DNA from 2 places in the Clostridium sp. JNZ X4-2 genome. Region 2 is predicted to be linked to the other one. Evidence: riboswitches for the same ligand, from Rfam matches in the RefSeq annotation. Region 2 holds a riboswitch; the other holds the start of a gene.
The links. A riboswitch is a leader RNA that binds a small molecule or an ion and turns the genes downstream of it on or off. The one in region 2 is predicted to bind magnesium.
Positions count from the first base shown of each region.

Region 1: it holds a riboswitch for magnesium, as region 2 does, so the genes downstream of both, ACYUJ6_RS09715 (Nramp family divalent metal transporter) here and ACYUJ6_RS15075 (magnesium transporter) in region 2, are expected to answer to the same signal.

Region 1 is NZ_CM142685.1:2,009,921-2,025,846, reverse strand. It holds gene ACYUJ6_RS09735 (ABC transporter ATP-binding protein) at 1-298, shown strand, start outside; gene ACYUJ6_RS09730 (ABC transporter permease) at 316-1,320, shown strand; gene ACYUJ6_RS09725 (GDSL-type esterase/lipase family protein) at 1,339-2,160, shown strand; gene ACYUJ6_RS09720 (DUF2284 domain-containing protein) at 2,270-2,818, shown strand; M-box (ykoK) riboswitch at 2,945-3,109, shown strand; gene ACYUJ6_RS09715 (Nramp family divalent metal transporter) at 3,305-4,558, shown strand; gene ACYUJ6_RS09710 (hypothetical protein) at 5,032-5,154, opposite strand; gene ACYUJ6_RS09705 (MutS-related protein) at 5,337-7,019, shown strand; gene ACYUJ6_RS09700 (FAD-dependent oxidoreductase) at 7,136-8,413, opposite strand; gene ACYUJ6_RS09695 (sulfide/dihydroorotate dehydrogenase-like FAD/NAD-binding protein) at 8,426-9,391, opposite strand; gene ACYUJ6_RS09690 (APC family permease) at 9,722-11,572, shown strand; gene ACYUJ6_RS09685 (DUF1048 domain-containing protein) at 11,778-11,912, shown strand; gene ACYUJ6_RS09680 (TetR/AcrR family transcriptional regulator) at 12,021-12,641, shown strand; gene ACYUJ6_RS09675 (TetR/AcrR family transcriptional regulator) at 13,026-13,805, shown strand; gene ACYUJ6_RS09670 (radical SAM protein) at 13,934-15,316, shown strand; gene ACYUJ6_RS09665 (TetR/AcrR family transcriptional regulator) at 15,574-15,926, shown strand, end outside.
Region 2 is NZ_CM142685.1:3,121,588-3,137,513, reverse strand. It holds gene ACYUJ6_RS15120 (APC family permease) at 1-308, shown strand, start outside; gene ACYUJ6_RS15115 (hypothetical protein) at 544-906, shown strand; gene pssA (CDP-diacylglycerol--serine O-phosphatidyltransferase) at 953-1,480, opposite strand; gene ACYUJ6_RS15105 (ISAs1 family transposase) at 1,625-2,758, shown strand; gene ACYUJ6_RS15100 (TVP38/TMEM64 family protein) at 3,131-3,799, shown strand; gene ACYUJ6_RS15095 (CBS domain-containing protein) at 3,866-4,288, shown strand; gene ACYUJ6_RS15090 (YegS/Rv2252/BmrU family lipid kinase) at 4,467-5,354, shown strand; gene ACYUJ6_RS15085 (hypothetical protein) at 5,454-6,125, shown strand; gene ACYUJ6_RS15080 (YgiQ family radical SAM protein) at 6,152-7,975, opposite strand; M-box (ykoK) riboswitch at 8,326-8,496, shown strand; gene ACYUJ6_RS15075 (magnesium transporter) at 8,726-9,988, shown strand; gene sleB (spore cortex-lytic enzyme) at 10,110-10,814, shown strand; gene ACYUJ6_RS15065 (DUF6514 family protein) at 11,145-11,495, shown strand; gene acpS (holo-ACP synthase) at 11,617-12,021, shown strand; gene ACYUJ6_RS15055 (NAD(P)H-hydrate dehydratase) at 11,993-13,492, shown strand; gene ACYUJ6_RS15050 (germination lipoprotein GerS-related protein) at 13,573-14,181, shown strand; gene alr (alanine racemase) at 14,290-15,456, shown strand.

The sequences.
Region 1 (15,926 bases), 1.1 Mb from region 2:
AATCAAAAATGGAAAAACGATTTTGGAAAGTTCAGATGTAAATAAACTATTAAACAATGAAAATGTATTCTGGGTACTAAGTGACAATGAGAGGGGAAAACAGATTTTAGAAGATATATGGAAAATTAATGGGCAGATAGTGAAAGAAAAGCTTGAGGCACAGGTTTCCCCGGATAAACTGGAAGAAATAAATTCCTATTTTATAGAGCAGGGTTTGAAGATAAAATATGTAGATAATAAACATAAAACTCTGGAGGATTTATTTTTAAGTCTGACAGGGGGAAATGAAATTGTTTAGGGGTGGGGATGATAAATTTGCTAAAACTAGTGGAAAATGAAATATTTAAAATGCTTTCAAAGAAAAAGCTTATTTTTATTTCGGCAATTTTATTAATACTGGTATCTCTTTTTTGTTATGGTGAAAATGCATCTTACAAACATACAATAAGAAGATTTTCAGGGACACCAGCTCAAACTCAAAATTACAATTGGAAATCACTGGTAAACCAGCAGATACTGTATTTGAAAAATACTGCCAATAATCAATACATTAAGCAGGATAGAAAAAATTCCATAAATATTCAAATAGCTCAGCTGGAATATTATTTAAACCATAATATAAATCCCATAACCCCAAGCAGTGCAAAATTTACTATTGATTTTATGCAGCAGTCAGTTTATCTGTTTTTACCTCTCCTCATAATAATACTGGCGGGAGATGTTGTTTCAGGAGAATTTTCTTCAAGGACAATAAAGATGCTTCTGACCCGGGCCGTTCCCAGGTGGAAGATATTACTTAGCAAGTATATTGCAGTTTTGCTTTTATCCTGTATAGTGATTTTAGAATCAGCTGTTATGTGTATAGTTGTGTCAAGTTTTATATTTCACAATGGAGGCTGGAATGAACCCATGGCAACGGGATTTAAAGTTATAGGTGACAAGCTGGATTCTTCAAGCGTTATAAGAATTTATCAATGGCAATATGCCATTCTGGTGTATTCTCTTGGATGGTTTACTTCAATTAATATTGCAACTTTATCTTTTATGGTTTCTGTAATAGTGAGAAACACTGCAACTTCCATAGGTATAATGCTGGCTTCCCTCATAGGAGGAGGATTTCTTCAAATGTTTTTATCAGATTGGCCCTTAGTTAGATACTTCTTTGCAGTAAATTTGGATTTGACTCAGTATTTAGCAGGATCTTATCAGCCAATACAAGGTATGAGCCTTACTTTTTCCGTGTTGGTATTATGTGCATGGTCGCTGGCAGCTTTAATTATAAGCTTTAATGTGTTTCAAAAACAAGACATATTGGTTTAGTCGGGGGGCAGGAGTCTGATGTATAAAAAAATAAGATTTTTAACTATACTGATTTTTGCACTGATAATTACAGCAGTATTGTCAACAGGTTTTATATATTCCATTTCAATTACTAATGCACCCAGTAAAAATAATACTTCTATAGCAAAAGATAAAGGAAGTGAAAATAAAGCTGTGAATACTAAAATAAAAAAATTGGACAGTAATTCATATAATATCCTGGTTATGGGGGATTCTCTGGCAAGAGGTACCGGGGATGAAAGCAACAAAGGGTTTGCAAATGATTTCTCCAGTTTGTGGAGAAGTAAAACTAAAAAATCTATAAAGGTTACCAATATTGCAGTTAATGGTGATGTGTCGACCGGACTTCTAAATATTGTAAAGGATCAGCAAAATCTTCAATATATACAGGACTCCCATATGATATTCATCTCCATTGGAGGCAATGAAATCAAAAATTTTAGAAGTACAGATGCATCTTCAGCAGTTGTTCAGCCAGATAATGAGAAAGCGGTTCAGGATAGGTACCTGAAAAACCTGGAGAATATTTTTAAACTAATAAGAAGTAAAAATCAAAACAGCATTGTTGCGTTTATCGGGTTATATAATCCTTTTGGGGATGAGCTGACTGCAGATAAACTGGAATTGTTAAATGAATGGAATTATAAAACGGAGGATTTGGTGTCATCATATGACAATGCAGTATATATTCCCACTTATGATCTTTTTAAATATAATTCTCAAAATTATCTTGCCGCCGATAATTTCCACCCTAATTCCGCAGGTTATGAGGCTATTTCCAAAAGAATATTTGAATCATTGAAGAATTTTAAAAATTAATAATTATAAAATAAAGACTTATCTTGATTGGGATAAGTTCTTATTTAGTGTATAATTAAATTAAATATAGTTTATCAATTAATTGTTTGATTTCAAGGGGGAATTTTAAATGAATGATGATTTGGAAACATATGTTGAAAAAGCAAAGGAACTGGGTGCATATGATGCTAAGATAATTGATACAAATACTATAGAGATAGCTGCATGGACAATAATGAAGTGCAAATTTGGATGTAACAATTATAACAAGAGTAATTGCTGCCCTCCTAATGCCCCTTCCTATAAGGAAACTCGAGAAATAATCAACTGTTATAATAAAGCTCTCCTTATACAGTGCAAGTTGAATTCAGATTCAGCTGCTGAAGTTGCAGCTGGGATGGATTTAAGCTCAACCACTAAAATTATAGTTGATATGGAGAAAAGTATTTTTTTGTCGGGTAATTATAAAGCTTTTGGATTCGGAGCTGGTCCCTGTAGGCTGTGCGAAAAATGTGATATAGGAAATTGCAGACATCCTAATGAAGCAAGGCCTTCCATGGAAGCCTGTGGAATAGATGTGTTTGCCACAATAAAGGCAAATGGTTTTCCAATAGGTGTGTTAAAGGATAAAAACGGTAAGGATCAAATTAACTGTTATGGCTTAGTGCTTATTGGATAATATATTTCAAATATTATACAGGTGTTTTTATACTATATAATATTATTTACAAATAAATGTTCTATTTGAAAATAGTTATTGACATCAGCTGCTATTGGTAGTATTATTTATCCGAATTAAATTTAATAAGTATGTTGTTAGGTGAGGTTCCTATACTAGATATATGCTGCTACCCAAAAATATCGAAAGATACCAATGGGTCAACAGGTACTGCCGGATTAAGGTTTTACTTAATGTAGCTGGAATATTCCAAAGCTGTATAGTACTAAAGCTCAACGAAGGATATAAAAAATTTCTTGTTGTTGTTTTATTGATGAGCCTTTTTTAGGCTTTTTTTATTTTTATTGGAGGTAAACTAATGGAATCATACCTTAGTTATTTATGTTTAAGTGAAAGGGACATATCAAGAATTTAAAAATGTAGGATAGTACTGTTTTAATTGATAGAGTTATAAGCTGCTCTCCTATATTCCAAGGAGGGAAAAACATGAAAAAGACCAATAGAATTTTATTTATATTAAGTATTATTGGCCCAGGCCTTATAACTGTCAATGCTGGCAATGATGCCGGCGGTATAACTACTTATGCAACAATTGGTGCATCCTATGGATATAAAATGTTATGGGGAATTTTGATAATAACTTTTAGCCTTTCCGTTATTCAAGAAATGAATGCAAGGATGGCCGTAGTTACTGGAAAAGGATTGTCAGATTTAATAAGAGAAAGCTTTGGCGTAAAGTGGTCATTGTTTGCAATGAGTATATTGTTTATAGCCAATTTTGGAGTATGCGTTGGAGACTTCGCTGGTATTGCTGCAAGTTTGGAGCTTTTCAGAATAAGCAAATATATTACAATACCTTTAACAGCATTTTTAGTTTGGTTTTTAATAACTAAGGGGTCTTATAGGAGAACAGAGAAGGCTTTTCTGGCATTTACTTTTGTGTTTTTCTCTTATATCATAACCTGTATAAAAGTTCATCCAAATTGGATGGAAGTTATGAAAGCAGCCATTACACCATCTATAGAATTTAATAAAGCTTACATATTGACTTTTATTGCCATGATAGGAACAACCATAACTCCATATATGCAATTTTACCTTCAATCATCTATAGTAGATAAGAAATTAAGTTTAAAAGATTATAGATATGAAAAGTTGGATGTATATTTAGGAGCATTTTGGGGTGACTTAGTTTCGTTTTTTATAATAATATGTACGGCGGTAACATTGCATAGATCTGGAATAACAATCAACAGTGCAGAACAAGCTGCCATGGCATTGAAGCCACTGGTTGGTAATTATTCTACAGTACTTTTTGCCATAGGTTTATTTGGGGCCTCAGTTCTGGCTACTATGGTAATACCATTGTCAACTACTTATGCTATATGTGAAGCATTTGGTTTTGAAGGTAGTTTGAATGACTCATTTAACGAAGCAAAAGTTTTCTATGGAATATTTACTTTTATGATTATATTTAGTTCAGCTCTAGTATTGATACCTAAGCTATCATTAGTGGGCATAATGCTCGTTACCCAGCAGATTGCAGGAATTCTATGTCCGGTAATATTAATATTCATGGTACTATTAACAAACAACAAAGATATAATGGGAGATTATACGAATAATAAATTTCAAAATACAGTAATTTGGATAACAGTATTATTTATAGTTATTTTATCGGTGGTATTATTTATTTCTCCTATATTGGATAAATTATCTTTGTTATTATTGATAGTCTAAATATTAAATAATATGACTAAACTAGCACTCTAGATTGATAGAAAAGAATTTGATAAGAGAAAATTGCTGGGAAATAATAAAAAAGATAAAATGGATAGTTCAATTTTGGACTGGAATTTGGCAAGGTTCATAAATATTAATATATTAAAGTAAGTGTAGAGAAAATTATAGGGTATAATACTTAAAATTGAATTTATGGTAGAAAATTACTTGTAAAAACAAAAAAATACTTCTAAAGCCTTTAGATCAGTGGATCTCATTTGCAATCCTATAAAAATACCACTTTTTATTCTCCTCAAATATATTATGAGGAGCAGTGGAAAATTTACAGGGTATTTTTTAAAAATATAAACTCTTAAAAGAAAATTATTGTTAAGAAAGGAACAATATGCAAAGATTAACTGATGGGCATTAAAAAGCAAACTTTACTAGATAAAACTTTCTGCTACACTCATTTATTTACAAATAAAAAACTATTTTAAATGTTTTTTATTTTTCTTATGTGACTGGCTGTTTTTTTCAATTATATCCAAAGATTCACATAAACATTCTTCCATGACTTCAGGCGTTATTAATACAGATTTATTGTTATTCATTCTATCACCTCCTTGTATCATTATATTATATATCTTTAATAAATATATGTCAAATAAAATTTTTGAAATCCTGTTTTGATTTCCAATTACCTATTATGGTATAATCTGAATATATTTTGTTTTAATTGTATATGCTGCTAAGAAAAAATTAAAAAATATTTATTCTTAAGGGAGAGTTAATTATGACAGCTATTGTTGTATATATATTGATAATTATATTAGTAAGCACCTTGTTTTCTGTATTTTCAAATTTTAAAGCAAATAATGAAATCAGGGAAAGAATAGAAAATAACTGGGGAAAGGAAAAGAAGGAAAAATATAGTGATGATGATATGAAGACTGTAGCTGAATATTTTAATAATAAGAGGCAAAGTGATAAAAGTAAATTTTTTATTGATGAAATTACCTGGAATGATTTGAGTATGGATGATATTTTTAAAAATATTAATACCACGGAGAGCAGTCCTGGAGAACAATATTTATATAATATGTTAAGAGAACCTTTATATGATCATGAAAAACTTGAGAATAGAAATAAATTGATAGAATTTTTTCAGAATAACGAAGCGGAAAGAAAAAAAATACAGTATATACTTGCCAGATTGGGTAAAAATAGAGGATGTTTTATATCAGATTATTTTTATAAGAAAGAAGGAAAAAGAAAGTCGTTTTTGACTTATTACAGGATTCTGGCAGGAATCCCCATTTTGGGCATAGGAGTGTTATTTCTAAATCCATATATTGGATTGAGTACAATAGTTATATCTTTCTGTCTAAACATAGGGGTATATTTCAGCAGAAAGAAAAAAATAATACATAAATTTGAAGCTTTTATGTACATATTGAGAATAGCAAAATATGCAGGATTAATTTTAAAAGAGCAGGTAGAACCACTTAAAGATTATAATGAAAAGCTGAAACACGCACTTAAAGAGATAAAAAGTATAAAAAATGCTTCCTTTAGCCAAAGCAATAATGGTACGGATACAGGAATTCTTACAGAATATGCGGGAATGGTTTTCCTTGTAGAGCTTATCAATTATGAAAAGATGTCTGATATGCTTATAGAAAAAAGCAGGGAGTTTGAAGTTATATTTGAAGCCATAGGTGCCATAGACAGCTGTATGGCTGTAGCATCATATAGAAAAAGACTGAATTATTATGTCACACCTGAATTGACCAGATGCAGTAAAAAACAGGAGCAAGCCAGCATTTTTAAAGATGTGCTGCATCCACTTATAAAAGATCCAGTGCCCAATTCAATAGTGATGAGGGATTCCATTCTGATTACAGGTTCCAATGCATCTGGAAAGTCCACATTTTTAAAGACAGTTGCCATAAATATTATTTTAGCCCAGACCATATACACCTGTCTGGCTTCGGAGTTTAGATGCTGTTATTTTAAAATATATACTTCCATGGCGTTAAAGGACAATATATTCAATAATGAAAGTTATTATATTGTAGAAACTAAATCCCTAAAGAGGATAATAGACAGTATAGAGGATGAAATTCCTACTATATGTTTTGTAGATGAAATACTCAGGGGGACCAATACTGTAGAAAGGATATCAGCTTCTTCCCAGGTACTTAAATATCTGACTTTAAACAATTGTGTATGTGTGGCTGCCACTCATGATGTGGAACTTACCCATATACTTGAAAGGTATTTTTCCAACTATCATTTTGAAGAAAATATTATAGATGATAATATATCCTTTGATTATAAAATACATGATGGAAGATCCCAAACTCAAAATGCAATAAAACTTTTGGGCATTTTAGGGTACAGCAGCCATATAGTAAACAGGGCACAGGAAAATGCTTCTGACTTTTTAAAAGAGGGAGTATGGCAGGTGGAATGATATTAAGAGAGGGATAAATTATGGAATGAATAAGGTAAAGATTACTGCTTATTTACGAAAAATACAAATACTGCGGTTGTTTTATTATCCGGCAGTATTTGTAGGTGAATTCTATTTTAGAGCAGTTTTTTGTTGAATATATCCAACAGGTTCAGGCTTGATATTTGATTTTTTATAACAATTTTATCTATGGTATACATGCCTTTTTCTTTCATTCTATTGAAATATTCAGCACCGGAAAAAGTATATCTGTTTTTTCTCCCCTCACTGGTACGTATTTTCTGATTTGCATAATTTATTATATCACCTATTACGGTACTGGTTGGTAGAATCAATGGAGGGATTCCAAGACCATGGCGAACAGCATTATGACCTGCCAAAGATCCGGTACATATTGCCTCTGTATGTCCAACAAATAATCCGCTTTTCTCTCCGCCGCAGAATAGATTTTCTATTCCGGATACCTTTAGATCATTGGAAACAGGAGCTACAGAAAGATACCTTATGGAATTTCCCTTACCTCCGGCATAAGGATCAATGAATTTCACATTTTCAAGTCCAGGTATTTTTCTCAATTTATCAAGAGGGTAATATGAAGTCATGAGTTTTATATGGCCTGTATCCAGTAAAATTATATTTTCGGCAAATTCCTTTAAGGCATATTGCTGGCATACCTTGGCCTGCAGTTTATCCAGATTTATATCCTCTTTGGGAACTTTGAGTACAGCTACACCCTTTTCTTCAACTCTATTTAATAAATCCTTGCCTATTGTTTCTTTTGCAAGTTTACAGGAGCCACTAAAAGCCCCATAATTTCCATCGGCTCTTTCCCCATGGAGGTCCTCCACTCCGGCACAGCTGCTTATGCTTATTCTTGGACCAAATGATGGACACCTAAGTATACACATGGAGCAGCCATTGCCATATCTTATGCAGTTTCCCATGGGTCCTGTGGAACCGGTAGTTTCAACAAATACATCAGCTTCCTCGTAATTCCCATCAGAGGTATAGATTCCCTTTATTTTATTGAGGTCCATTTTAACATCTACTACCCTTGACATCAAATTTATCTTTATATCTTTATTTAAGATATATTTTCTAACAATTGGTTCAATTTTATTTACGTCATAAAGCCATGCATGAGCATGATTTGGAAAATCCAAGTTTTTATGTCTGGTAAGACTGTCAGTAATATTTATAAGGTCACCTGCCCCGAGAGCTGTTATTTCTTCGGCAGCGGTATATCTGCCGTTGTTTCTCATTATTCCGCCTACATTTCCCAGGCCCAGAATCATATCTGTTTTTTCATAAATAGTTACATCTGCACCTGCCTTCTTAGCAGTCAGAGCTGCAGCACATCCGGACCACCCAGAACCAATTACTATTACTTTCATAAAAAATGCCCCCTATATAAAATTTCTATCTTTAAATAAATCTCTTGGGTCCATCTGAACCTTGCATAGTCTCTTAACTACATCATTTTTATAATGTTTGGTGCAGCTGGAACATATTCCTTCACCACAGTTCATCTTAGAATTGTTGCAGCAGGAAAACTTTATGGTTTTGTCTACAAGTTGGAGAATTTTATAAATCAATATATCAGGACCGCCACAATGAATTATATTTATATCTTCTGCAGTTAAAAAATCCTGGAGAATGGTTTTGAATTTATCTGTAAGATTTTCACCTTTTATGGTTGTACAATTTACTATATCTGAACTGTAACCATCAAAATATTTTTTACTGAAGCTGTCATTAAATTGTGTGTCAACTATGGAAATGATTTTGTTATTATTTGAATATAACTTTTTTATAACAGGAATAGAAGGTGCAAGACCTATACCGCGGGCTATAATCAGCGAGGTACCGTTCTTGGCTCCGTAAACATTTGAAAGACCCATTATTCCATTTGAAAATGGACCTCTAACAAATACCTGATCTTTTTCATTCAATTTAAATAGATTTTTTGTTTTAGCCCCATTTAATTTTATTGCAATCTTTAAAGTGTTTTTATCTATATTAGCTTCCATTATTGATATTGGAACATCATAGTAATCTGCATTTCCTATATTTCTTAAAAATATAAAACTTCCTGGATAAATAAGTTCTCTTGTGAGATTTCCCGGAGCATTCAAGGTAAGTAAGCATAAGTTTTTATCGGGAAGACTCTTCTTTAATATAGTACAGGTATAAGTTTTTCTTAAATTTTTAGCCTTACTGCCGTTTGATATATATTGGTCGTATATGCAAACGCCGCACCAGTCCTTACACTGGCAGAATTCTTTGCCGGAAAGCTGTGAACAAAGCACACAATCCGAGGTCTCTGCAAGATGACATGGGCAATATGGACCTCCAGCGTCGATACAATTCATGGAAATAACCTCCATCTATAATTTATTACAAGTTTATAAAGTCGTGTACAATATTAGGTTATTTTCCAATATAAATTTTGTTACTTAAAAATAGGAAAATTTATTAATTTAGGGATATGCGCTTTTTTGCCTTAATATAAAATCTTTATAAAATCTTTATATGGACAGGTAAATCTTAATTTTAACTTTATACCTAGAGTGATATATTGTATCAGGAAGAAACACATACATTAAAATATATTGTATTTGTTATGAACTATAAGTTATAAAAATTGGACATTATGGAAGAAAGTTATTTAAGGATAAAATTTACTTTTAGAGGTGTTAAAAATGAGCTTTAAATTAGGAAATTTTTTAAATGGATTGACAGGAAAAAGTTTAAAAACTGAAGAATTAAAGGGGGAAAAGTTCAGTGTATTCTGGGGACTTCCTATAATGTCCAGTGATGCTATTTCATCTGTGGCATATGCAGGTGAGGAAATACTGTGGATACTGGTTCCAGCAATAGGATTGCTGTCTTACAGGTATATGTTGTATGTTTCCATGCTCATTGTGTTTTTAATGTTCATGCTTACATTTTCTTATAGACAAACTATAGATGCCTATCCTTCCGGGGGAGGATCCTATGTTGTAGCCAAGGACAATCTTGGAACCAATGCAGGGCTTATAGCGGGTGCTTCTCTCACCATAGATTATATACTGACTGTAGCAGTAAGTGCTTCTTCCGGTACTGCAGCTATTACTTCGGCAGTACCTTTTTTACTTCCCCACAGAGTTGGAATAACATTGGGACTAATAATTTTACTTGTTATCGGAAATCTGAGAGGAGTAAGGGAATCCTCCAAATTATTTGGAATACCTACTTATCTTTTTATAATTTCCGTATTGTCCATGATAATCTGGGGAATAATCAAGATACATTTTATGGGATATACGCCTGTACCGCTCTATAAGGTACCTGAAGCTTCAGAAAGCATAACTCTTTTTCTTTTTTTGAAGGCCTTTGCAGGTGGGTGCACGGCTTTGACAGGTATAGAAGCAGTGAGCAATGGTGTTCCCAGTTTCAAGGAGCCTTCACAGAAACATGCCAAAATGGTGCTGGGATTTTTAGCTTTCATTGTGCTGCTGGTATTTGGGGGAATTTCTTATCTGGCTACACTTTATCATGCTGTCCCAAATTCACAGGTAACCGTGGTGGCTCAGATCTCCCAGCAGATATTTGATAAAAGTATTATGTTCTATATAATTCAGGCAACTACTGCAGTCATATTGATTTTAGCCGGGAATACCGCCTTTGCAGGACTTCCGCTGCTTCTGGCGTTTATGGCCAAGGATGGTTATGCACCCAGGCAGTTTGCAAAACGGGGCAGAAGGCTCAATTATTCTAATGGAATAATTATGCTGGGGTTATTGTCCTGTATACTGGTCATAATTTTTAAGGGAGATACCCATTATCTGATACCTCTTTATGCGGTAGGGGTATTTGTATCCTTTACCTTATCACAGGCAGGTATGTTCAAAAGGTGGATTAAAAACAAAGGCTCTGCCTGGAGGCATAAGGCAGTTATAAATGGACTGGGTGCCCTTATGACCTTTGTAACTGCAGTTATCATAGGAATTACTAAATTTATACATGGAGCCTGGGTGGTTTTTATACTTATACCTTTTACAGTTTGTATTATGAGAAAAATAAAAATACATTATACGGAGGCAGCCAGACAATTAAAGCTATCCATGGATGAGAAACCCAGGGAAATAGATTTTGCTTCACAGAAAAGATATGTAATAGTGCCTATTGATACTCTCAATAAATCCTTTTTAAAGGCTCTCAATTATGCCAGAACCATATCGGACAATATAATAATATTTCATGTTTCCGTAGAGGATGCCGCTACAGAAAAACTTCTAAAAAAATGGCATCAGTACGGTGTGAATATACCCATAGTAGTCAAGAAATCACCTTATAGGAGCATAGTGGGGCCTCTGGTTAAATTCATAGAATCGGAAGAATATGCCGCAGGCTCAAAGGACACGGTAACTGTAGTCATGCCTCAGTTTGTGGTTACAAAATGGTGGGGGAATATACTTCATAATCAGACTTCGCTGTTTATCAAAACCATGCTTCTTAAAAGAAGAAATATAGCCATAGTAACTGTGCCTTATATAATAGACGAGGGATAGCCGTTTTGCAGGATTTGCTTTAACAAAAAGTTAAAATGAATATTGTGCTGAGGACTATTACAAGGATATTTTAGTTTTGTCTTAAATTATTGAGGGGTCATCTAATACGTAATACTATATAGCAGCAGTAAGTAATACTTTATACAAGCCATATAAAATAGCAGAGGAGGGATTGTGCTGGAAAACTTAACGGAAATGCTCAAAGGTGTGCTTGAGGAATGACTGGATAAAGATTCATTATAACCTGATAGAACTATTTGAGGCCGGTGCGGCGGAGGGTGAGAGTGTCCAGAAGGTTTCAGGTGACGATATCAAAGGCTTTTGTTCAGTGCTGGCCTAAAAATATAGTTGACTAAATTGGAATATAATATTAAAAATATATTGACTAATTTAGTCAACGTGCTAAAATAAAGATAGGCTAAAAGTCAACAATAAAAGAAGGGGCATTATGGCAAAAGGAAACAATACAAATGCAGTTTCCAAACGTATGAGTATTTTGAATGCGGCAATGGCGGAATTCTGCAATGGTTATAAAAAAGCTTCCACTGATGCCATCGTCAAATCTGCCGGTGTGTCAAAGGGGCTGTTGTATCATTACTTTGGATCGAAAAAAGATTTATTCCTGTATGCATATGATTATGCAATCAAAACTGTAATGGAGGAGTTCTATGATTTAATCAACTTGAAAGAGAGAGATATCCTGAAAAGGTGGAAACAGATTGCATTGCTCAAGATGAAATTGATGAAAAAGCATCCTATGATTTTTAATTTCATTGCACATGCATCTTTTCCCGACAGTGAATCTGTCAGAGACAACATTCTTGAGCGGAAAAATAGACTTACAAATGAAGTATATCCTAAATTGTTTTATGACATCGACCGCACTTTGTTCCGTCAGGATATAGATGTGGATACGGCAATCAGCGTCATCATATATACTATTGAAGGTTATTCACAAAATGAAACAAATCCTGATAAGTCTACAGCAGATTACTTTAATGAATATGATAAGTATTTAAGTGGTTTTGAACCATATATAAGGCTTTTCAAGAAAAGCTTTTATAAATAGAAGGAATTATTAATTATATGTAAATATATTGATTTGAAAAAGTAAAAGTGCTAAGATTATAATCAACAATGAATAACTGGTAGAATAATGTTCATTATTCTGCATAATCATTAAAGCCTATATCATGACTGGCAGAGTAAAGTTGAAGCAATACCAATGAAAGCAGAGGTTATTGCCAAGTAACAGTAAGATTAAATCTTTATACAATTATAAAATTACTTAATAATATATTTTGGATACTTCTTATTTTGATGCAGGGGGAGGCGATATTTTAAATTTATGAATGAATACTAATTATATTGACTTGTAATACTATTATAATAGGAATAGATAGTGAATATACAGTTGTTTGGCATTCATAAAATTTAGTGAGGATATAAATAAATGAATTATAGCATTAAACAAATAATAAAAAAAGCTGCAGAGAAATTGATTTTGCAGAAGGGGTTTAGAGGTACTACAATTAAGGAAATTTCAAAAAGTGCAAAAATATCAGTAGGTACTATCTATCGATATTACAAAAATAAGGAAGAAATCCTCAATGATATAGGAAGAATGGATTTAAAGGATGTATCTTATTCTCAGAACAATAAGCGTAAAGAAATAATGGATGTGGCTCTTGATGTTTTTGGAACGAAAGGATATTCCTGCACAAATATGGAAGATATAGCCAATAAAATGGGTATGTCAAAAGCTTTTATTTATCAATACTTTAATAATAAATATGAACTATTCCTTTCTACAATTAGAGAATTTTCACAAATACAGACCATTTTTAATCTGTCTAAATTTAATAAAGAGTCTATAAATGTAGAAGAATTTTTAACAGAAATCGGAATGATACTTCTTTCTATATTTAAGAATCCGCGGAAATTAAAATTAATGCGGATTATTATTGCAGAAACTCCTAACTTTCCAGAAATAGGTGAACTCTTTTTTTGCCAGATACTTGGAAAAGTTACAGAAGGTTTAAATAAGATGTTAAAATCTTATACTTCCAGTGATATAGATCCTGTGATGTCAATTAAATTTTTTATTGGGTCCATCTGGTCATTAGTATTTTTACAAGAAATGCTGCCCTTGAAAGATAGAAATTATAATGATGAAAATATTATTAAAAATGCTGTAAAAATATTTCAGTATGGAGCTTTGAAATATAATTAATAGATGAAAAACAATAAAAAAATCTGTTATAAATATTACCCGCACTAATACTTAAAGATAAAACAGGTATATGGATATTAACTGGTTGCTGTTATATTTTCATAAATATTTTATGAGGAGGAATTTTCATGACAATAAGAGATAATTTAGAAAAAACTACTAAACAGGCTATTGTAAACAAGATTGTTGGTTATCTTGATAAAGATCCGGAAAAAAATATAGATAAAATTTTTAAGGCTATTAAAATGCTGACTAAAGACCAATCTGCATTGGCTCAAATTGAATTTGTTGAGAATTACTATAACGATGATAAATATAAACATGAATACATTCAGAATATTTTAAAAAATACGGATACTAAATGTCTGAAGAAATTTTTCTCATGCTTTTTTGCAAATGCAAACTGGTTTGCCGGACCAAGAAGACAAAAATATTTGGATGAAGAAGATACTAAAATACCATTTGTTATGCTTCTAAGCCCATCCATGAGATGTTCTCTTCACTGCAAGGGGTGTTACGCTTCAAGTTTTGACAAGAAGGATGACATTTCCCCGGAGGAGGTTGACAGAATTATAGGAGAAGCAAGAGATCTTGGAATTTATTATATTATTATTTTAGGTGGAGAACCTTTCTTTAATGATTATCTTCTGGACATTTATGAGAAATATGATGATGTAATGTTTACACCATTTACTAGCGGACTTTTTCTAGATGAAAAAATTGCAGACAGACTTAAGAAAAGCGGCAATGTGATACCTATGCTTTCAGTTGAAGGTTTCGAAAAGGATACTGATGAACGCAGAGGAAAAGGCACATATCAAAAGGTATTGAAGGCCATGGATATACTCCATGAGAGAGGAATACTGTTCGGGGTGTCTTCAGCTGTTACTAGGACTAATATAAATACAGTACTCAGTGATGAATTTACAGATATGTTGATTGAAAAAGGTTCTAAAATGAGCTGGTACTTTTTATTCATGCCTGTAAACGGGGAAGATGAAGACTTTGATATGATGCTTACAGGAGAACAGAGAGATTATCTGGGAAGAAGATCCAGAGAAATAAGAGCCAATAAACCATATTTTACTATAGACTTCTTTAATGATGCCCCATATGTTGGAGGATGCATTGCAGGTAAATACTTTTTCCATGTTAATTCCAAAGAGGATGTTGAACCCTGCATATTTTCACACTTTTCAACTGTTAACTTAAAAGGCAGACATCTGATAGATGCATTCAGGGATCCATTCTTTAAGAAATTAAGATCTATGCAGCCCTATAATAAAAATATGTTGAGGCCGTGCAGCATGATAGATAATACCAATGTCATAATAGATGTATGTAAGAAAGTAGGGGCAAAGCCGGATGATGTCGGGGCAGAGAAAATGCTTCATGATCCTGAATTTCATGAAAAGATAACAAAATCGTCGAAAGAATTTGCACCCTATGCTGAAAAAACCTGGAAAGAATTTTTTAAGGAAAGTGGCAATGACAAGTTTGCCAAAGGATAAAATATAAAGGAAGAGCTGTATTAGGTGTGCAGCTGTTTCCGTAATAAGAATAAATTCCCGGGCTGAAAAGTCCGGGAATTTATTCTTATTATCTATCCTTTAGAAAAAAATTTTTTAGAGGTATTGAAGTCTGAAGTTAAAGGATCATTCAGACAAGTTAAAAATTTTCGGACGCTATTGACCTAATCGGTTAATAGCGTTATTATGTTATTAACCGATTAGGTCAATATCATTAGAACATTAGGAGGGTGAGTTTTTTGGAGAAATTTTTAAGTTTACCTATAGAGAAGCAGGATATAATTGTAAATGCTGCCCTTACCTGCTTTGGTACTAACGGTTACAAAAAAACTTCCATTAGCGATATTGCCGCTGCGGCGGAAATTTCAAAAGCACTGGTATTTCATTACTTTGGCACAAAAAAGTCTTTGTATTTATACCTAATTGATCTATGTACCAGTACTATAATGAATGAAATCGACAAAAAGTTTGATAATAGCATTACTGATTTCTTTGATAGAATTGAACTTGCAGCCAGCATTGAAATTTCAATTATGAAAAAGCACCCTGCCATTTTCCCTTTTTTAAACAGTGTGTATTTTGAAAATGATGA
Region 2 (15,926 bases):
CAGCTCCCATATTCTTGTATCATAAAAAGAAGTTAAGGGCAACAAATATAATTATATCAGTAATTGGAGGCATTAGTGTGCTTATACCGTTTATAGGCAGTGTTTATCCAATTCCAGCATATCCTAATAATCTACTTGTTTATATTTTTATTGTATTACTGGCCAGTGGTTTTATCAGGTTTTTATGGAAATGCAGAAAACAACCGGATATTATCTTAAATATTAACCGGCAGCTTGATGATAATTATAATAGCTCCCAAAAAGAAAGGGAAGGCCAATATAAAGACAAACATAATATGGCCATATAAGTTATCACCTGGAAAGTGTTTACAAAAAAGTCATCACTATTGAGGTGCTGACTTTTTTGCCTATTCAGTGGCCGAACTTGAAAGCTTTCTTCATGCCACTTTTTTGAGAAATTTTATTTTATTTGAGGAGATGTTTTCCGTAAAGATAAGATTAAAAACTATGTAAAGTTATAATTTCATATAATTTTAATATAAATAATATAGTATACTATAAATTTTGGTCAGGGTGGTAAATATGTCTCATAGAAAGGTAATTGAAGATTATTATTGTGATATAAATAACCTGACAGATTTATTGTCTAAATTGACAAACTGTTATAGATTGCTGGTGGGAGGTGCGGGAGAATTGAATTCCATTGCAGCGGCACATAAAAAGGATGTTAAGGATGCACTGCACAGGGCAGATGAGCTGGGTGATGTAATTGACAAGATCATAAATGCAATAGATAAATCTACTGTGGAATATGCTCAGTACTGTAAAATGAGGACTGAAATTATAAAGAAAAAGATGAAATTTGAATATATAGAAACAGAAATAGATGAGGAATTGTTCATCAATAGTCTGGATGAGATAGATAACGACATGAAAGAGGAATAAGTATAAAAGTTTATCTATACTTATTTCTCCTTTATGATTTTATAAATTAAAATTTCTTGAATCTATGTTTGCATATCATCAAATAGGAAAGTACTATAATGAGTAAGATTGTAGCTTCTTGGGGAAGAGGATGTCTTATTGTGATTAAACAATAAAGTGCCATGAACATACCTGCAAATGTTATTGGGATTCCAAAGAATTCTCCGTCAAATTCAGTGACATTAAATCTTGCCAGTCTGTATGCCCCGCATATTGGCAGTAACAATACCAATATATAACCTAGCAAACCCATACTGGAAAAATTATAAAGATTAAAGGCAAGAACCGAAGGCGCCACTCCAAAGGAAACTGAATCTGCAAGAGAATCCAATTCCTTACCCAAATCACTGGATACATTTAGAAATCTAGCAACCCTTCCATCATATCTATCAGCTAAACATGCAAGCAGTATGAATAAACCGGCCCATATATAATTTTCTTCAAAAGACATCATTAGAGACATTATACCGAAACTAAGATTACCAAGGGTAAATGCATTTGGTACAGTGCTTTTAGCTATTTTTATTTTAGCCATAGTAGATCACTCCTTAAAATAACACCAGGGTTAACGCATGAGTAAACAAAGTGTTAAAATGCCTAAAATAGTAAGTTTGGAGCTTCTTTTAAACATATTATTGTGGTATTATAAATCATATAAATTTATATGAGGTAAAATACCATGGTAAAACGTAAAATGTTAACACATTATTTTGGACTTATAACAGATCAAAGACAGGATACAAAAATTAAACATAACCTAACATCAATATTATTCATAGCTGTAGTTGCAACATTAGCAAATTGTGACAGCTGGGTGGCTATAGAAGATTTTGCAAACGACAGGATCGATTTCTTCAAAAAATATCTGACTTTGCCATATGGGATACCTTCTCATGATACCTTGCAAAGAGTTTTTGAATGGATTGACCCAAAAGAATTTAGAAGTAGTTTTATGAAATGGATAGAAGAAATATCAGCAAGTTTGAATGGATCTATTATAGCGATTGATGGAAAGACTGTATGCGGAGCACGTAATATAGCTGAAGAAAAATCAGCAATACATATAGTAAGTGCATGGGCAAGTAAATATAGAATAGTTATAGGACAGGTAAAAACTGCCGAAAAAAGTAATGAAATTACGGCTATTCCAGAACTTCTAAAATTACTAGATATTAATGGATGTATTGTAACTACTGATGCAATGGGATGTCAGAAAGATATAGTAAAAGCGATAGTGGATAAGAATTCTGATTATGTGCTTGCACTAAAAGGAAACCAGAAGCTTTTTTATGAAGAAGTTAAAGAATATTTAGATGATGCAGTAGAAACGGGCTTTAAAGGTATTCCATACAATTATACAATGACAGTAGATAAGGGACATGGAAGAAATGAAGTACGAAAATACTACATTACAGAAAGTATAGATTGGCTCAGTACACGCAGTGAATGGAAAAGTTTAAAAAGTATAGGAATAGCTGTACGAAAGAGTGAAGAAAAAGGGAAAATAACAATAGAGAAAAGATACTATATAAGTTCTCTACCGGCTGATGCTGTAAAATTTTCAAATGCTGTGCGTAAGCACTGGGGAATTGAAAGTATGCATTGGGTACTTGATGTAGTGTTTAATGAAGATTCTAACAGGACAAGAAAGGAACACAGTCCAGAGAATCTATCATTACTTAGGAAGTTTGCACTTAATATACTTAGAAATATAGAAACAGAAAAACCTATGAGTGGCCCAAGGAAAAGGGCTAAAGCAATGACAAATGAAGATTTTCTTGATTCAATTGTAAAGCATACATTTTTGGCTTGATAAAATAGGGCTTATTTTTGATGTCACGGGATATATCCAATAACAAGGACTATCTGGTTAATTAAAAAAAAGCTATTGGTTCATACCACCATATGTGAAAATTTAGCAATGATAGAATTTATTCCAGAGTTTATCTGGGACATAAGAGATTATAACTTTTCATGCGTTTGCCCTGAAAATAACACAATATTTTATTGCCTAAGCTGAGTAAAAAGTATATAATTACATAAGCTAATTATAACTCATTTTATGAAAATAGTTAAGTAATAGATTGCTTTTTTGTGTAAAGTTTATAAATTTTTATTAAAAAAATATGTTTTTTAAGGCTTAATTAAGCTATAGAGTTTTTATAAAAAGGATAGTTGAAGATTTATGAAAAAAAATAAAAAAAATATTGGTAAATATATGATATCTGCATTTTTGATTTTAATTATTATAATACTAGTATTTATTTATAAAGATAAATTATGCTCTATAAATACATATAATATTAGAAGTTATATACAAAGTTATGGAAAATTTTCGGCTCTTATCTTCGTTATCATGTATACTTTAAGACCGCTGCTTATTATATTTCCAGCATCGCTTATGTCAATTATTGCAGGAAACATATTTAATTCTCATATAGCTATTTTACTGAGTATGATTGGATGTTTCGGATCGGCTACAGTAGCTTTCTTTTTATCTAGGTTTTTTGGACGTTCATTTGTCCACAGGATTTTAAAAGGCAGGGCTTTGACATTGGATAAAAATATAGAAAAATACGGCTTTAAAATTATGACCATAATGAGATTGTCTTTCGTATTTCCCTACGATCCTTTAAGTTATGCATCGGGGCTCACAAAAATGAAGTATAGTGATTTTATCCTTGGTACATTGATAGGAACTTTACCGGAAATGGTGACTTACTCATTAATGGGAAAAAATCTGGGGAATCCTTTTTCTGTTAAATTCATATTGCCAATAATGATTTTATGTGCCATAGCCTTTTGTTCTATATATATACATAAGAGGAAATCTAAAAATACCAATAATTTATAAGCAACATAATCCTTAACTTAGGACATAATACACTGTGTAATCTAAATTTAAAGGGGTGTTTTATAAATGAAGGTTAAAGATATAATGACTAAATCTGTAATTAGCTTGAAAGCTGACGATACCATAGAAAGAGCAGCTGAGATTATGGAGCAGAATAATATAGGAGCTGTTCCAGTATGTGAAGGAAATAAAATTATAGGGATTATAACGGATAGGGATATAGCTATAAGGTCAGGAGTTAAAGGTGAGAGTTATAATTCCAGAACAGTAAGGGATATAATGTCTTCAAATCCCGTAACTGCTTCTCCAGATATGGATCTCAGGGATGCTTCCAGAATAATGAGTGAAAGACAGATAAGAAGAATCCCTATAATAGAAAATGAATCTATTGTTGGAATTGTATCTTTGGGTGATCTGGCAACCAATACCGGGACAAATGAGCAGGCAGGAGATGCTTTAAGCAATATATCACGTCCGGGTATATCTTAAAATTAGAATTTAATAATTTATAAATAAATCCACAGGAATTACTAAGTAATCTTGTGGATTTATTGCTTCAGGTGATATAATATCAGGTGACATAAGCAGAGATTTGGAATCTTTGGTTTAATATGAATAGATTAATTAATACATATTTTGTCAAGTTTATATAATAGGAGAGTTTAATATGAATAAAGTAAAATTTATTTATAATCCGTATTCCGGAGAAAATACCATAATATCCGATATAGATAAGGTGATTAAAATACATCAGAAATATGGATATGAAATAGTGCCTTTTAGAATCAGTTTTGAGGTTAATATGAAAGAGGCTTTTAAAGGAATAGATGAAACCTATAAATACATATTGGTGGCAGGAGGAGATGGAACAGTAGATACTGCTGTAAACCATATGAAAAAGTTAAATATAAATATACCCATAGCTATTCTTCCCGTAGGTACTGCCAATGATTTTGCAAAGTTCATAGGTATACCTGAAAATGTTGAAAAAGCTTGCGAGCAGATAGTAAACAGTGTGCCAAGAAAACTGGATCTGGGCAAGGTAAATGACAAGTATTTCATAAATGTGGCCAGTACAGGACTGTTTACAGATGTTTCTCAAAAGACAGATGTAAATTTAAAAAACACAATGGGAAAATTAGCTTATTATGTCAAGGGTCTGGAACAGCTTCATAATCTGAGAAAGCTTAGGATAAAAGTTAAATCTGAAACTGCATTTTTCCATGGAGACATGTATCTTATGATGGTATTTAACGGGCAGACTGCTGGAAATTTGAAACTGGCCTATAAAGCAAAAATAGATGACGGACTTTTAGATGTTATAATAATAAAGGCGGGCATGATAAAGGATACTATTACACTATTTATAAAAATGCTCAGGGGAGATCACCTGGAAAACACCACAGGTCTTATATATTTTAAATCAAATAAAATAGAAGTGGACTGCAGTGAAAATATAGTAACTGATATAGATGGTGAAAGAGGTCCTGATTTTCCTCTTCTAATAGAATGTATAAAAGGCGGAATAGAGGTTTTAGGAGTAAATATGGATTGAAAAGCTAAACATAATACATAGTTTTTGTTTAAAATAGTAATATAAGTTGGGTAATATTAATAAATATAAATTATAGTGCTGTTAAAAGAAGGAGAATATATGGTATTTTACATTTATATTTGTCTGCTGCCTGTTATGCTGATAATGATTATTGAAGGGTTTATATGGATTAAATTTTTACCGGTAAAGGTGAAAATCATGACCTTTTTTATTTTAATAGCCATGATGTTCAGGTATATATCTATTTTTATTTTATTTTTATCCAATAATATTAAATACTTGTATATGCTTAAGATACCCTTTTTCTTAAATCTAATTGCAATTCCCCTAACGGCTCTCACTGTGATGTATATTTTTATGAGGAAGGACAATACAAAATTTTATTATATATTTGCAATATCTGCAATACTATTGGGGTATTATGGCTTTATTATGTATAGCTGCGGAGTCGTTCTGGAGAATGTACAGCAGTACCAGGCTGTACTGGGATATACCATGTATCTTACCAAAGATTCATATGTATATTGGATATATATAATATTTAATACTTTTGTAGTATTTTTGGCACTTGGGTTCATGGGCAAAAACAATCCGAATAAATTTGGAATATACATGATGGTGCTGGCAGCATGCATAACTGCAGCAGAATATATATCCTGGCTCCTGGGAGTGAGAATTTTAGTGCAGACTGTACTTGGTGATATGAGTTGGACTGCTGTATTGATTTATGCTTTAAATAAAGTTAAAAAGAAATCATTTCCTGGTTGTTAATTACAGCTGTGAACCTATTAGGATATTTACCGGGAGTGTTTTCTTCTGGGTGGATTTTTAGAAATCAGACAATTGGGGCCTTTCCCTATTAAATCTTTACGTCCGGCTGCAATTAAAGCTTCTTTTACCAGATTGTAGTTTTGGGGAAGGGTGAATTGTAAAAGAGCCCTTTGCATGTTTTTCTCTTTTTGCTTTTTGGGAACATAGACTTTTTCTCCGGTTAGAGGGTTGGTACCTGTATAATACATAGTTGTAGACAGGCTTCCTGGTGTAGGATAAAAATCCTGAACCTGCTCTGGAGTATAACCCATTTTTTTTATATATAAGGCTAGTTCTATAGCTGCATTTAAATCACTTCCAGGATGACTGGACATGAGGTAGGGTACCAGATATTGCTTTTTCCCCAGTTTTTTGTTTATTTCAAAAAACTTTTTTACAAATCTGTTATATACCTCCATTTGGGGTTTCCCCATCTGTGCTAATACTCTGTCATTTATGTGCTCGGGAGCCACTTTCAGCTGGCCGCTTATGTGGTATTTGCACAGTTCTGTAAAAAAGTCCGTATTTTTATCATTTATCAGATAGTCATATCGTATTCCTGAACGTATAAATACTTTTTTTATGCCGGGAATTTTTCTTATTCTTTTCAATAGGCTTAAGTATTCACTATGATCTATGATGAGGTTTTTACAGGGTTTTGGAAATAAACATTGCCTGTTTTTACATACTCCTACTTTCTCCTGAATCCTGCAGGCCTTATGTCTGAAGTTTGCAGTGGGTCCCCCCACATCGTGTATATATCCTTTAAAATTATCCAGTGTAGTCAGAAGTTCCGCTTCGTTTATTATTGATTCTTCACTTCTGTTTTGTACAGTTCTTCCCTGGTGAAAAGTCAATGCGCAAAAAGAACATCCGCCATAACATCCCCTGTGACTGGTAATGGAAAAACTTATTTCATTTATTGCAGGTATACCGCCTTCTTTTTCATATATAGGGTGATAAGTTCTTGTATAAGGCAGATTATATACAATATCCATTTCCTCTTCCGTTAATGGGTATTGGGGGGGAGTTTGAATTATATAGTGATCTCCATGTCTCTGTACTAATGTTTTTCCTCTTATGGCATCCTGCTCCAAATATTCAAGTTTGTAGCTTTCGGCATAAGAGCCTTTATCTTTTAAAACTTCCTCGAAGGAAGGCACTTCTATATAATCTTTTAAATGATTTTTATCTTTGGAACAATAAACAATACCCCTCACATCTATAATTTTATGGATATCCATACCGTATTTTAACAGGTTTGCTATCTGTACTATGGATTTTTCACCCATGCCGTATACCAGTATGTCGGATTTTGAATCCAGTAGTACGCCTTTTCTTATTTTATCGCTCCAGTAATCATAATGGGCAAATCTTCTCAAACTTGCCTCTATTCCGCCTATTATTATAGGGACATCCTTATAGGCCTCTTTTGCCCTATTACAGTATACTATTAGAGCTCTATCGGGCCTGCAGCCTGATTTCCCGCCTGGAGAATAGAGATCTTCATGCCTTCTTTTCTTTGAAGAAGTATAATGATTCACCATGGAGTCCATATTTCCCGAGTTGATGAGAAATGCCAGTTTGGGTTTGCCTAGCTTTTTGAAGTCATCGTCACTTTTCCAATTTGGCTGAGCTATTATTCCAACGGTAAAGCCCTCCCTTTCTAAAATTCTGGATATTATGGCGGTACCGAAAGAAGGGTGATCCACATAGGCATCTCCAGTTATAAGTACAAAGTCAAGCTGCTCTATATTATTTAACTTCATGTCTTTTTTGCATATAGGTAAAAATTTTTTATTTAATTGCAATTTACATTCTCCATTCTGATCTTATCTGTTAATTTTAATTTTATTCATAGTATAACACAGTTTAAAGAACAGGAAAAAGATAAGAAATAACAGAAAATGATTTGTGTACTAAAATGAATGTATAGTATATAATAAATAAAGGAGTAAAAATTTATCTTAAGTTTGAGCAAATGAAAGAAAAGATGATATTTTAAATTAGAATGAGCAAAATGAGGGAAAAATGCATTAATGAGTAGATAGTAAATAAATATTGATAAATTTAGTATTTACTTATTGCATTTTGGCAAATTTGTAATATAATTATAATGTAAATGCTAATATTTTAGCTAATATTTTATACTGTTGTTTAATATTTGTTATGTTAGGTGAGGCTCCTATATAGACATATGCTGATGCCCGGAAACATCGAGAGATGCCAATGGGTCAACAGATATTACCGGATTAAGGTTTTATCTAATGCAGCTGGACAAAATTTAGTCTAAAGCTATATAGTGCTAAAACTCGGACGATTAAAAAGTTTTAGTTTATATGGAGAGCTCTCAGGGAGGGCTCTTTTTTAAATTTTTTAATTTAGGTGGTGTGGTTAAATGGAAAACGGACCTTATGGAGGCCGGTGTAACTTTGTACAAAATTTAATAGACATGTATAGAGAAGTATCTGAATTAATTTTTGAATAATAATTATCAATTGGTTTTATTAGCTTTTTAATTGGATTTAAATATTTCTCTATAGGTCAAGGGAGGAATATTTATGAAAAAATTAACTAGTTTCTTCTTGAGCAAGGTTCTTTATAAGAAGGTTTATAATGAATTTGATGAATATGTGGGAAAACTTGTGGATATATATGTATCCACTGATCACGGCATGCCCAGAACTATAGGATATAAGATAAAAGACGGCATGGAAGTATCCAATTGTGAATGTAAAAATATAAATTTTTATGAAGATAATAATAATATAATAATCAAGGGAGAAGGTATAAGGGAAATAATACTTCAAAGTTATTCTTATCTTTTGTCAAAGCATCTTCTGGATAAACAGATCGTGGATATAAATGGTAAAAAATTAGTAAGAGTCAATGATCTAAGAATTGCAAAAATGGCAGGCGAATACAGGGTTGTGGCTGTTGATACCGGAGTTTTAGCTTTAGGAAGAAGATTTGGTGTGGAACATATTATAAGAAAAGTTTATGATATACTCAATAAAAAGCCAGAAGACAGCCTTATAATCTGGGACAATGTGGAGTCCCTGGAAATGGTAAATAATAATTTAAAACTTTCTGTACCCTATAAAAAGTTATCAAAACTTCATCCTGCAGATTTGGCAGATATACTGGAGGATATGGATGTGAATTACAGAAAAAAGGTATTTGAGAGTTTGGATGAAGATTTGGCGGCAGATACCTTAGAAGAAATAGAACCGAAAATACAGGCCAATATTCTGGAAAATTTAAGTCAGTCCAAAAGGGATGAGGTATTGTTTAATATGCCAAAGGATGAAATTGCGGATATTCTGGATGAGGTTGATGAAGATACAGCACAAAAAATACTTTTGAACATGACAAAAGGAGATGCTGAAGAAGTAAAAACCCTTATGGATTACAAGGATGAAACCGCAGGGAGTATGATGAAGAAAGATTTTATTTCTTTTAATGTAAATATAACGGTTAATGAAACTATTGAACTATTCAGGGAAATTAAACCGGAGGATGAAATATCCTATTATATATATATTGTTGATGACAAGGGAAGGCTTCAAGGTGCCGTGTCTTTAAAGAATCTGATATTATCCGGTGCTGAAACCAGATTAAAAGACATTATGGTAGATGATATAGTGAGTATAAATCATAATGAAAATATAAACAAGGCCATAGAAGACTGTTCAAAATATAATTTACTTTCTCTGCCTGTAGTAGATGATGAAGAAAAATTGTGCGGCATAGTAGTAATAAATGATATTATGGAAGACATATTGATACCAAACTGGAAAAAGAGATTGAGAAAAGTAGGATAAAATTATAAAGCTGTCATTTTTGACAGCTTTTCTTTATGTATTTTTTATTATATTTGTGCACAAACTATATTAAAGCAAGGATAAATGTAAGTTTAATAAATATTAAAGGAGAGATGGTCTTATGGCTAAAAAAATTATAAGTTTCAAAACAAAAATAGTGCTGATGCTTGCCATAATATTCACATATATATCCACTTCCCTATTTTTGCTTCCTTATAACAATGCAGTAAAAGCTGTGGCCTATTCCTATGGATCCAAAGGAAATATAGTGACACAAATACAGACAAAACTCAAGGACTGGGGGTACTATAACGGCAGTATAGATGGAGCTTATGGATATCAGACCTACACTGCTGTCAAATATTTTCAGTCAAAGAACGGATTGAATTCCGATGGTGTGGCAGGAGATGCTACATTGGCAGCTCTGGGAATAAACGCCTCCGGGGGTAATACTGCATCCAACAGTGAAAGCAATAATCAGAATGTGCTGCTTATAGCCCGCTTGATAAATGGGGAGGCCAGGGGAGAGCCTTATGAAGGACAGGTAGCCGTAGGGGCTGTAATATTAAACAGAACCAGGGATCCGCGATTTCCAGCTACTGTGCCTGGAGTGATATATCAGCCTGGAGCTTTTACTGCCATAGTGGATGGCCAGATACATGCCGATATGGAGCAAAGCTCCATGAATGCAGCCAGGGATGCGTTAAACGGATGGGATCCCTCCGGTGGGGCAGTATATTATTTTAATCCTGCCACGGCAACCAGTTCATGGATATGGTCAAGACCTCTTATAAAAATCATAGGAAAACATAGGTTTTGCAGATAGAAGATTATATGAATATAAAATGAATTTTAGGAAATATAGTTCAGTTTTAGGCAAATTTGATTATTGCGTATATACAAGTGCAGACATATAATTTTAAATTTATAAAAATAAATAGTCAATATATATGTACCTTCGACAGAAAAGTCCAATAAAAAATGTTAATAAATAGTATAAAAGTATATTTATACTTTTAGTTAAGCAAGTGAAAGATTTTTATTGTCATATATGAGGGATAATTTATAATTCAGCTAATCATGAACTGACACATTTTTTTTAAGACCTGTGATAATATATTTTTAAGTCAATAATATTAGCAGGGGGAAAACGTTTATGATAGTTGAGAATTTTACTTTTAGTGAAATAGTAGAGAAAATGAAATATGTATATTTTTACAGGCTGTTAAAAGAAAAACTGGCAATAACATATAAGAATGAGATTATAGAAGTTCAATCTTATGGAATCGAAGTGGAAAGACAGGATATATCAGAGGGGAAATTAGTGAATGTACAAAGAGATTGTGTTGGAAGTATAAGTCCGGAAAGGTATAAGGTACATAATTTACTGAAGCTGCTGTACGACAACAGGGTATCACCTATACATCTAGTTGATGTAATCGGGGATTATGTAGATGAATATATTCTGGATTTTGATAAACAAACCAATAATTATATAGCCTATTAGAAGGGAGGAGAAATCCTCTTTTTTTAATATAGATTTAATTTCTTATTTACTATATCGGCAAATAAATATAATATAAAATATAATAGATATTGATATAATTCAATTGGGGGTGTAGTGTATTTTGATATTTGGAATCGGAGTGGATATAGTTGAAATTAGAAGAATTAAAGAAGCAATTGGTAAACATGAAAATTTTATAGACAGAGTTTTTAGTAAGAATGAAATAGAATATCTTAAAAATAGAAATTTAAGGCCTGAATTTGTAGCTGGAAGATTTGCAGCAAAAGAAGCGGTGGTAAAGGCAATGGGTACCGGATTCAGGGGATTTGATTTAAAAGAAGTGGAAATAGACAGGGCAGCTTCAGGTAAACCAAGCGTAATATTGAAAGGAAAGGCCAAATTAATGGCTAATAAATGTGGGACCTATAAAATACACCTGAGTATATCCCATGGTGTAGATAATGCTATAGCTTATGCAATAATGGAGGTTGATGAAATTGAGGATAGCATCCATAGAGATATGTAGAAATATAGATAACTATGCCATAGGCCAGTTAAAAATACCCGGCATTGTTCTAATGGAAAATGCAGCTTTAAAGGTGATTGAAAATATAGATTTAAAGAATCTCCATAATTTTTGTGTCATATGTACAAAGGGCAATAATGGAGGAGACGGGTTTGCCATAGCAAGACATCTGTATAATTTAAATAAAAAAGTTCATGTGTTTTTAGTGGGGAAAGAAGAAGGTATGAGCGAGGAATGCAGAGTAAATTACAATATATTAAAGAACTTGAATATAAGTCTGGATAGAGTGAACTCTCTGGAAGATATGGTACAGCTTAGGAAAAGCATAGTGGAGAGTCAGGTTGTTATTGACGGAATATTTGGCACAGGTCTTTCAAGAAATATACAGGGGATACAGGATTCTGTTATATCATTGATAAATGAAAACAGCAGGTATACTGTTTCCATAGATGTTCCATCAGGATTTAATGGAAATACAGGGGAAATCATGGGGAACTGCATAAGGGCAGATAAAACAGTTACTTTTCAACTGTATAAGAGTGGTTTCCTGAGATATGGAAGTGATGTGTTTACCGGGGAAATAGTAGTGGAGAATATAGGAATTCCTGAAATAGCTGTTAAAAAATTTATTGATTCTCAATTTATAATGGATGGGGATTTTATAAAGCAGAAGCTGAAAGCGAGAAACAAATTAAGTTACAAGGGTGATTATGGCAGGGTACTTGTTATAGCTGGTTCCAGGGGATTTACAGGAGCTGCTTATATATGTGCTGAAGGAGCTGTAAGAAGCGGTGCAGGTCTTGTTACTCTGGGCTGTTACAAAGATATACAGCCTATACTCAGTTCAAAACTCATAGAGGGCATGACACTTGCTCTTGAAGATGATTTAAAATTGGAAGAGGCTGTAGAGAAAAGTGATGCTGTTGCCATAGGGCCCGGAATGGGATCAAATGACAGTACCCTGAATCTAATTGATAAAATTCTGAATACGTCTAAAAAAAATGTAATAATAGATGCAGATGGAATCAATGTGTTAAGGGAAAACCTCCATATATTAAAGAATAAAAAGTGCCATGTAATTTTAACTCCTCATCTGGGGGAGATGTCCAGAATTACAGGCTTTGACATTGAATATATAAGAAAAAACAGAATAAAAGTAGCCAGAGACTTTGCAGCTGAAAATGAGGTGACCGTACTTTTAAAAGGTTATAATACAGTTATTACTGATGGAAATGTAGTAGCTGTAAATCCTACCGGAAATGCATCCATGGCTTCGGGAGGTATGGGAGACTGCCTTACTGGAATTATAGCTTCCTTTGCAGCTCAGAAATATAATATTTTTGAAGCAGCATGTATAGCTGCATTTATACATGGGTACTGCGGAGAAAAATTATCCCGTGATATGTTCTGTGTAAATGCCAGCCATATTTTAGAACAGCTTCCTTTTTCCATAAAAGAATTTATGAGGTAGGATAGGAGCTAAAAAAAAGTAATATCAAAGGATGTAATGGAATAGATTAATAGTGAAAAGCTGAAAATCAGGAGGCGGGCATGAAAAAAAAACTGTTAATACTAATAGGCATATCCTTTGTTTTACTTATTATATTTTTATTTCGTGGAAGAGACATTCAAGACAGGGAAAAAATAATATATTATTTAAAGGATTTGAATAGTTATAGCTGCAATGTGAATATTAGAATACAAAATGACAAGCAGCAGATAAATTACATTGGTAAACAATATTATGACAACAGGTATGGCAATAGGTTTGATTTGGGAAAAGATAGGATAATTGTCTACAGAGGAAATGAGATTTTCATTAAAGATCTCAATAAAGGCGAGAAATACAGTATGGACAAAAGTTTCAACAGCTTATTTAAATTTTGTTTTATAAATGAGTATATATCACTGCTTTATACCAATGAAAAAATTGAGAGCTCCTTTAAAAAAATAAATAATGAACAGTATCAAATCGTGCATTTGGATATACCGGGCAATAATAAAAATATAAGCAAGGCTGAATTATACGTGAATTTAAAACATAATATACCAACGTATTTGAAAATATGTGATTCCAACGGAAAAAACAAAATAGATGTGGAATATACTGATTTTAAGGCAGATCCAGAGCTGAAGGAGGATATGTTCAAGATAAGTTAGCTTGAAATAAATTATATTCACAATTTTTATGAAAAAGGTATATAATTGAGTTAATATATTAAAATTATTTGTTTTTATTCAATCAATTATGTATAGGGGTGGTATATTATGTTTAAAAATCATAGACCTGTATGGGAGGAAGTCAATTTAGACAACCTTGCATACAATATAGGTCAGATAAAATTAAAAGTAGGCAACAAGAGATTAATTGGGGTTGTTAAAGCTGATGCTTATGGACATGGGGCTGTAGAAGTTTCCCAGGTTCTGCTTGAAAATGGAGTGGAAAGACTGGCAGTAGCTGTTCTGGATGAAGCAGTAGAACTCAGGCAAAACGGGATTAAAGCACCTGTAATGGTACTTGGTATATTACCACCTACCCTTATTGATGACATAGTGGATTATGATATAGAATCAATAGCTCCTTCATATGAATATGCTTGTCAGTTGTCTAAGACAGCTGCAGATAAGGGAAAAATTGCAAAGATACACATTGCGCTGGATACGGGAATGGGCAGAATAGGATTTTTGACAAATGATGACAGTGTAGATGAAATTTACAAAATAAGTCAATTGCCAAACATAGAAATACAAAGCCTGTTTTCACATTTCTCCACAGCAGACGAGGCGAATAAAACATATTCTCATGAACAATTTGAAAAATATAAATTGATTTACAGCAAGCTGGTAGAAAAAGATATAAAGATAAATATGAGAGATATAGCTAATAGTGCTGCTATAATGGAACTTCCTGATACCTATTGTGACTCAGTTAGGCCTGGAATAATAATTTATGGGTATTATCCCTCCAATGAGGTGGATAAAAACCAGTTGAGCATAAAACCCCTAATGACCTTAAAAGCCAATGTAGTTCATGTAAAAACCATGGAAATTGGACAATATGTAGGATATGGAAGAAAATTTAAATCTGAAAGAAAGAGTGTAATTGCAACTTTGCCTATAGGGTATGCAGATGGATACAGCAGAATGTTGTTTGGAAAGGCCAAGGTTATAATCAATGGAAAGTTTGCTCCGGTAGTGGGCAACATATGCATGGATCAGTGTATGGTGGATGTAACTGATGTAGGTGAAGTCAATGAGGGAGACGAAGTCGTGCTTATAGGGGAAAAAGATGGCCTCAGGTTTAATGCAGAGGATATAGCACAAATCCTTGGAACTATAAGCTATGAGGTGCTTTGCATGATGAGTAAGAGAATTCCAAGAGTATATATAAAAAACGGAAAGGTAATAAAAGTTAAAAATTATTTAGTGAAGTGATAAAAATGACTGCCAGTACTTCTATGAGCTGGCAGTATATGCTGCTGAATTGTTAAATCAAAATTACATATATGAAATATAATAACTCTTGTACACAGCCTTTGTGATAATTTATATAATTATGTAATATATGCTGCAAGGTTGTATTTTTTAATAAACCATGTATACATTACTTTCATATATGACAAAATTATGAATATAAATTTAAAATCTGGTACAGTATAATAACATGAATATATGAAATTATATCTATATTTAGTATAGTAGTACATAATTATATATGATTAGTTAATGCCTGATTAATATTGATTTTTCCAGCACAGCATTCATTGCAATATGTATGGGTGCGGTTTATAAATATTATAGATAAATTGATACATACAATATTTAAATTAATATCTGAAAGTTTTTACATATAAATTATAATATGCTTAAGTGAGAATATTGAAAAGCTATATTAGAATAATTAT